3 regions of the Streptomyces sp. NPDC029044 genome follow, and region 2 is predicted to be linked to each of the others. Evidence: riboswitches for the same ligand, from Rfam matches in the RefSeq annotation. Region 2 holds a riboswitch; each other region holds the start of a gene.
The links. A riboswitch is a leader RNA that binds a small molecule or an ion and turns the genes downstream of it on or off. The one in region 2 is predicted to bind thiamine pyrophosphate.
Positions count from the first base shown of each region.

Region 1: it holds a riboswitch for thiamine pyrophosphate, as region 2 does, so the genes downstream of both, thiC (phosphomethylpyrimidine synthase ThiC) here and thiO (glycine oxidase ThiO) in region 2, are expected to answer to the same signal.
Region 3: it holds a riboswitch for thiamine pyrophosphate, as region 2 does, so the genes downstream of both, AB0E85_RS08265 (thiamine ABC transporter substrate-binding protein) here and thiO (glycine oxidase ThiO) in region 2, are expected to answer to the same signal.

Region 1 covers NZ_JBEZWN010000003.1:182,535-184,791, reverse strand. The annotation lists gene AB0E85_RS04310 (YibE/F family protein) at 1-619, opposite strand, end outside; TPP riboswitch at 692-881, shown strand; gene thiC (phosphomethylpyrimidine synthase ThiC) at 874-2,257, shown strand, end outside.
Region 2 covers NZ_JBEZWN010000026.1:47,286-49,542, forward strand. The annotation lists gene AB0E85_RS21475 (FAD-dependent oxidoreductase) at 1-438, opposite strand, end outside; gene AB0E85_RS21480 (hypothetical protein) at 471-821, opposite strand; TPP riboswitch at 874-985, shown strand; gene thiO (glycine oxidase ThiO) at 983-2,155, shown strand; gene thiS (sulfur carrier protein ThiS) at 2,152-2,257, shown strand, end outside.
Region 3 covers NZ_JBEZWN010000006.1:137,580-139,836, reverse strand. The annotation lists gene AB0E85_RS08270 (iron ABC transporter permease) at 1-170, opposite strand, end outside; gene AB0E85_RS08265 (thiamine ABC transporter substrate-binding protein) at 146-1,183, opposite strand; TPP riboswitch at 1,308-1,414, opposite strand; gene rlmN (23S rRNA (adenine(2503)-C(2))-methyltransferase RlmN) at 1,439-2,257, opposite strand, start outside.

The sequences.
Region 1 (2,257 bases), on a different contig from region 2:
CGACGCCGGTGCGCTCGTGAGCCGGGGCGCCGCCCGGCCACAGCACGACGAGACCGACCAGCACCGCCGCGGCGAACGGGATCAGGACCGCCGCGATGACCTTGCGCAGGTGCAGGGAGACGGGCGCGGCCGGCCCGTGGCTGTGCGAATGCCCGTGCCCGCCGCCCGGCGCGGAACCGTGACCGTCGCCTCCGCCACGGCCATTGCCGTCACCGGAACCGTGACCGTCACCTCCGCCACGGCCGCTGCCGTCAGCGCCACCGTGCTCGTGTCCGCCACGGCCATTGCTGTCACCGGAGCCGTGACCGTGGCCATGTCCGTCGCCGCCACCGGAACCAGCAGGGCCGTGCCCCGGTCCCCGCCCGCCCGTGGGAGCGCCATGACCACCGTGAGAACCGGCACCCGGGCCGCCACCGAAGCCCGGTCCGTACTCACCGCCGCCCGAGGGACCGAAGCGCCCGTCACGCCCGTATCCGGGCCCGGGGCCCTGCCGGCCGGCTTGCCCCTGCCGGCCTCCGGCGGCGAAATCATGGCCGTCACCACGGCCGTTGCCGTTTCCGGCGCCGGATCCGCGGGGCGGCTCGGGCGGTGGGTAGGGGGGACGCTGCGTCGTGGTCACCGACCGATCATCGCAAGAACGAGGGGGGCCCTCTGTTCACCGCGCCAGAATTGCCGCTAGCGTGGAGGCACCTTTTGTACACGCGGGAGCTCGGAGCACCGGGCTGAGAGGGCGCTGACCTCCGTCCCAGCGATGTTTCACATGAAACATCGCCGGAGTCGAGTGATGTTTCACACGAAACGTCGCCGGACGGAAACCGCTGCGTCGACCGCCGAACCTGTTACCGGGTAATGCCGGCGTAGGGAGTAGGTCTGATGACCAACAAGGACGCACGCACGCCTGCCTCCGTTCAGGACGAGAAGTCCGAGGAGGCCGGGAAGTCCATCGGCTGGCACAAGGCGTACATCGAGGGCACCCGCCCCGACCTGCGCGTGCCGGTCCGTCAGGTGCACCTCACGAACGGCCAGTCGGTCACGCTGTACGACACGTCGGGCCCGTACACCGATCCGCTCGTCGACACCGACGTCCGCAGGGGCCTGTCGCCGCTGCGCGAGAACTGGATCATCGCCCGCGGCGACACCGAGGAGTACGCGGGCCGCCCCGTCCGTCCCGAGGACGACGGCATCAAGCACACCTCGCCCCGCGGCGGCCTCCGCAACCTGGACGCCGTCTTCCCCGGCCGGCCCCGCCTGCCGCGCCGTGGCAGGGAGGGCCAGGCCGTCACGCAGCTCGCGTACGCCCGCCGGGGAGAGATCACGCCCGAGATGGAGTACGTCGCCATCAGGGAGAACGTGGCTCCCGAGGATGTGCGCGACGAGATCGCCGCAGGGCGGGCCGTGCTGCCGGCCAACGTCAACCACCCGGAGATCGAGCCGATGATCATCGGCAAGCGGTTCCTGGTGAAGGTCAACGCCAACATCGGCAACTCGGCCGTGACGTCCTCCATCGAGGAGGAGGTCGAGAAGATGACCTGGGCGACCCGCTGGGGCGCCGACACGGTCATGGACCTGTCCACCGGCCGCAACATCCACACCACGCGCGAGTGGGTCCTGCGCAACTCCCCCGTCCCCATCGGCACCGTGCCGCTCTACCAGGCACTGGAGAAGGTCGACGGCAGGGCCGAGGAACTGACCTGGGAGATCTACAAGGACACGGTCATCGAGCAGGCCGAGCAGGGCGTGGACTACATGACGGTCCACGCGGGCGTTCGCCTGGCGTACGTGCCGCTGACCGCGAACCGCAAGACCGGCATCGTCTCCCGCGGCGGCTCGATCATGGCCGCCTGGTGCCTCGCACACCACAAGGAGTCGTTCCTGTACGAGAACTTCGAGGAACTCTGCGAGATCCTCGCCGCGTACGACGTCACGTACTCGCTGGGGGACGGCCTGCGGCCCGGATCGATCGCGGACGCCAACGACGAGGCGCAGTTCGCGGAGCTGCGCACACTCGGGGAACTCAACCGGATCGCGAAGCGTTTCAACGTACAGACCATGATCGAGGGCCCGGGCCACGTCCCGATGCACAAGATCAAGGAGAACATCGACCTTCAGCAGGAGATCTGCGATGAAGCTCCGTTCTATACGCTCGGCCCGCTGACCACGGACGTCGCGCCGGCGTACGACCACATCACCTCCGGCATCGGTGCCGCGATGATCGCCTGGTGGGGCACGGCGATGCTCTGCTACGTCACGCCCAAGG
Region 2 (2,257 bases):
CAGCACCGGCCGCAGCCGCTCGGCGTCGTCCAGGGTGCGCAGCAGGTGCACGCCGGGCACGCCCTCCGCGCCGGGCAGCCGGACCGGTTCGGCACCGGTCGCGACGACCAGGACGTCGTACGGCACGGGCCCGTCCTCGGTGTCCAGTTCGTGGCCGGCGGGGCGCAGGCCCAGCACCTCGCAGCCGAGGCGCAGTTCGACGCCGAGGGCTTCGAAGTCGACGTCGAAGGCGGAACCCTCGGCCTTGCCGAGCAGGACCGCCTTGGACAACGGGGGCCGGTCGTAGGGCTGGTGGGGCTCGGCGCCGAGCAGGATCACGTCACCGGTGAAGCCCCGCTCGCGCAGGGCGACGGCGGTCTGCACGCCGGCCATCCCCGCACCCGCCACGACGACGCGCCGCGGCGCGGACGAACCTGGGTCCTGCGTCTGCTCGCTCACCTGATCACCATAGACACCTGACGAATTGTCAGTCAGTGCTCGTGCGCCGTGACCTGCTCCACAACGCTCGTGCCGCTGCCCGCCCGGGACTCCCACTCCCAGGTCTCCTCCAGCCGCACCCGCCCGTCGGGCAGTTCCACGACCGCCGACACGCAGTGCCCCGAGGACGTGGTCCCGTCCCGCTTGAGCTGGACGTACCGGAAGTCCAGCCGGTCACCTTCCCGGGTACCCACGAGATGGCCGCGTACGACGTCGCCACCCGCGTACTCGGCCCAGATCTCGCCCTCCCGCTCGTGGTACGTGAACCGGGTGCGGGTGCCCACCTGGCCCGGTGCCTGGTCGGCGACCGGGGCGAGGACGAGACCGTCGAGGGACCGGGTCATGGGCTGAGGCTCCCTTACTGCGGGACAGGGCATCGGGCTAGGGTGGCCAACGTAAAGCACTCGCGGGAGCCCGGACGCACCGGGCTGAGAGGGAGGCTGGCGGCCTCCGACCGTACGAACCTGATCCGGGTCATGCCGGCGAAGGGAGGGGCTGGACGCCCATGTCGCCTACGTCCACATCGTCAGACGTCCTCGTCGTCGGGGGCGGGATCATCGGCCTGGTCACGGCCTGGCGGGCCGCGCAGCGCGGGTTCACCACGGCCGTCGTCGACCCCGAGCCGGGCGGCGGGGCCGCGCAGGTCGCGGCCGGCATGCTGGCCGCCGTCACGGAACTGCACTACGGCGAACAGACCCTGCTCGGCCTGAATCTCACCTCGGCCCGGCGCTACCCGGACTTCGCCGCCGAGCTCACCGAGCTGACCGGCCGGGACCTCGGCTACCGCCGCTGCGGCACGCTCGCCGTGGCCCTGGACGCCGACGACCGGTCCCACCTGCGCGAACTGCACGCACTGCAGCAGCAGTCGGGCCTGGAGTCGCAGTGGCTGTCCGGGCGCGAGTGCCGGCGCCTGGAGCCGATGCTCGCGCCCGGCGTGCGCGGCGGGCTGCGGGTCGACGGCGACCACCAGATCGACCCCCGGCGGCTGGCCGGTGCCCTGGTCGCCGCATGTGAGCGGGCGGGCGTGGCCTTCCACCGGACGTGGGCGGAGCGGCTGACCGTCGTACGGGACCGGGCCGCGGGTGCCGTCCTGGCCGGCGGGACCGAGGTGGCCGCCGGGCAGGTGGTGCTCGCCGGGGGCAGTCTCAGCGGGCGGCTCGCGGGCGTCCCGCAGGACATGCTGCCTCCGGTGCGGCCGGTGAAGGGGCAGGTCCTGCGCCTGACGATGCCGCTGCGGCACGGGCCGTTCCTGAACCGGACCGTGCGCGCGGTGGTGCGTGGCAGTCACGTCTACCTGGTGCCGCGCGAGAACGGCGAACTCGTCGTCGGGGCCACGAGCGAGGAGCTGGGCTGGGACACCACCGTGACCGCGGGCGGCGTGTACGAACTGCTGCGCGACGCGCACGAGCTGGTCCCGGGCATCACCGAGCTGCCGCTCACCGAGACCCGGGCCGGGCTGCGGCCCGGCTCCCCCGACAACGCGCCCCTGCTCGGCCCGACGGGTCTGGAGGGCCTGCTGCTGGCCACCGGGCACTACCGCAACGGCGTCCTGCTCACGCCGGTGACCGGCGACGCCCTGGCGCACGCCCTGGCCACGGGTGAACTCCCGGAGGAGGCCCGGCCCTTCACCCCGAAGCGTTTCAGTCCTGCCACCGCACTCACGGAGCAGCCCGCATGAACATCTCCGTCAACGGCGAGTCCCGGGACGTCCGGCCCGGCACCGCTCTCGACACCGTCGTGAGGTCGCTCACCGCCTCGCCCTCGGGCGTGGCCGCCGCCC
Region 3 (2,257 bases), on a different contig from region 2:
CCGATCCGCCCGAGGTGCCAGGTCCCGTCGGTCTTCAGGCCGCGCGCGACGATCGCGGCCACGGGGTAGGCGAAGAAGACCGCGAAGAACGCGACGGGCGCGGCCAGCAGACCGAACCGCGCCGCCGCGCCCCGCCTGCGCGCGGCTACTTCAGTACGAGTGAGGTCCACGACTTGACCCACTGGTCACGGTGGTCGGCGATCTTCGCCGGGGCCATGGTCTCCGGGTCCTTCGCCTGCGGCCCGTACTTCACGAACTCCGGCGGCACCTGAGCGCCCTCGCGCACCGGGTAGACGAACATGTTGAGCGGCATGTCGTCCTGGAACCTCTTACTGATGAGGAAGTCGAGGAGGGCCTTGCCGCCCTTGGTGTTCTCGGCGTTGCTGAGCAGCCCCGCGTACTCGACCTGCCGGAAGCAGGTGCCCTCGGCGACCCCGGTCGGGGCGGCCGTCGGCTTCGGGTCGGCGTACAGCACCTCGGCGGGCGGCGAGGAGGCGTACGACACGACGAGCGGCCGGTCGCCCTTGGCCTTCTTGCCGCTGCTGGAGCCGGAGAACTCCTCGTTGTAGGCCTGCTCCCAGCCGTCGACGACCTTCACGCCGTTGGCCTTGAGCTTCATCCAGTAGCCCTCCCACCCGTCGTCGCCGTACTCCGCGACCGTGCCGAGCAGGAAGCCCAGGCCGGGCGACGACGAGGAGGCGTTCTCGGTGACGAGCAGGTCCTTGTACGCGGGCTTGACCAGGTCGTGGAGGCTCCGCGGCGGCGCCAGCTTGCGGTCGGCGAAGTACTTCTTGTCGTAGTTGACGCAGATGTCGCCGGTGTCGATGGGGGTGACCCGGTGCTTGTCCTGGTCGACGCGGTACTCCGGCAGGATCAGGTCGGATCCCTTCGCCTCGTACGACTGGAAGAGGCCGTTGTCGAGGGCGCGGGACAGCAGGGTGTTGTCGACGCCGAAGAAGACGTCGCCCTGCGGGTTGTCCTTGGTCAGGATGGCCTTGTTCACGGCCTGCCCGGCGTCGCCGTCCTTGAGGACCCGGACCTTGTACCCGGACTGCTTCTCGAAGGCCGCGATGACGTCCTTGGACGCGGCCCACGAGTCGTGGCTGACGAGCGTCACGGTCTTGGAGTCGCCGGACTGCTGGCCGCCGCCGGACGACCCGCAGGCGGCGAGCGTGCCGGCCATGCCGAGCCCGACGACCGCCGCCGTCAGCCGCTGGATGTTGTTACGCACTGGATTCCTCCTGGAGTGACCAGGAGAAGACGCGGCCCCGCCCGGGACTTCCGGGGTCCCGGGCAGGGCGCAACAGCTCGAGTGATGACCGATCTCCCTACCCAGAATGACCTGGGCCAGGTTCGGAGGGTCTGCGGCCGTATGCCGCACTCTCAGCGCTGTGGCGCTCCCCTGTCGGAATATGCAGATGTTCTTACGGCGGTCAGACTACCGTTCGGTGGCCGCGAGCTGACCACACGCCCCGTCGATCTCCTGACCACGGGTGTCCCGGATCGTCACCGGCACACCATGGGCGGCGATCGCCTCCACGAACGCCTTCTCGTCCTCGGGCCGCGAGGCGGTCCACTTCGACCCCGGCGTCGGGTTCAACGGGATGAGATTGACATGCACGGGCTTGCCCTTGAGCAGCCGCCCGAGCCGGTCACCCCGCCAGGCCTGGTCGTTGATGTCCCGGATCAGGGCGTACTCGATGGACAGCCGGCGCCCGGACTTGGCGCTGTACTCGAAGCCGGCGTCCAGCACCTCACGGACCTTCCAGCGCGTGTTCACCGGCACGAGGGTGTCCCGCAGCTCGTCGTCGGGGGCGTGCAGCGAGATGGCGAGGCGGCACTTGAAGCCCTCGTCGGCGAACCGGTGGATGGCCGGGACGAGACCGACGGTGGAGACGGTGATGCCGCGCTGGGACAGGCCGAGGCCGTCGGGCTCGGGGTCGGTGAGCCGCCGGATGGATCCGATGACCCGGTTGTAGTTGGCGAGCGGCTCGCCCATGCCCATGAAGACGATGTTGCTGAGCCGCGCGGGGCCGCCGGGGACCTCCCCGTCACGCAGGGCCCGCATCCCGTCCACGATCTGATGGACGATCTCGGCGGTGGACAGATTCCGGTCGAGGCCTGCCTGCCCGGTGGCACAGAACGGGCAGTTCATGCCGCACCCGGCCTGGGAGCTGATGCACATGGTCACCCGGTCCGGGTAGCGCATCAGCACGGACTCGACGAGCGTCCCGTCGAACAGCCGCCACAGCGTCTT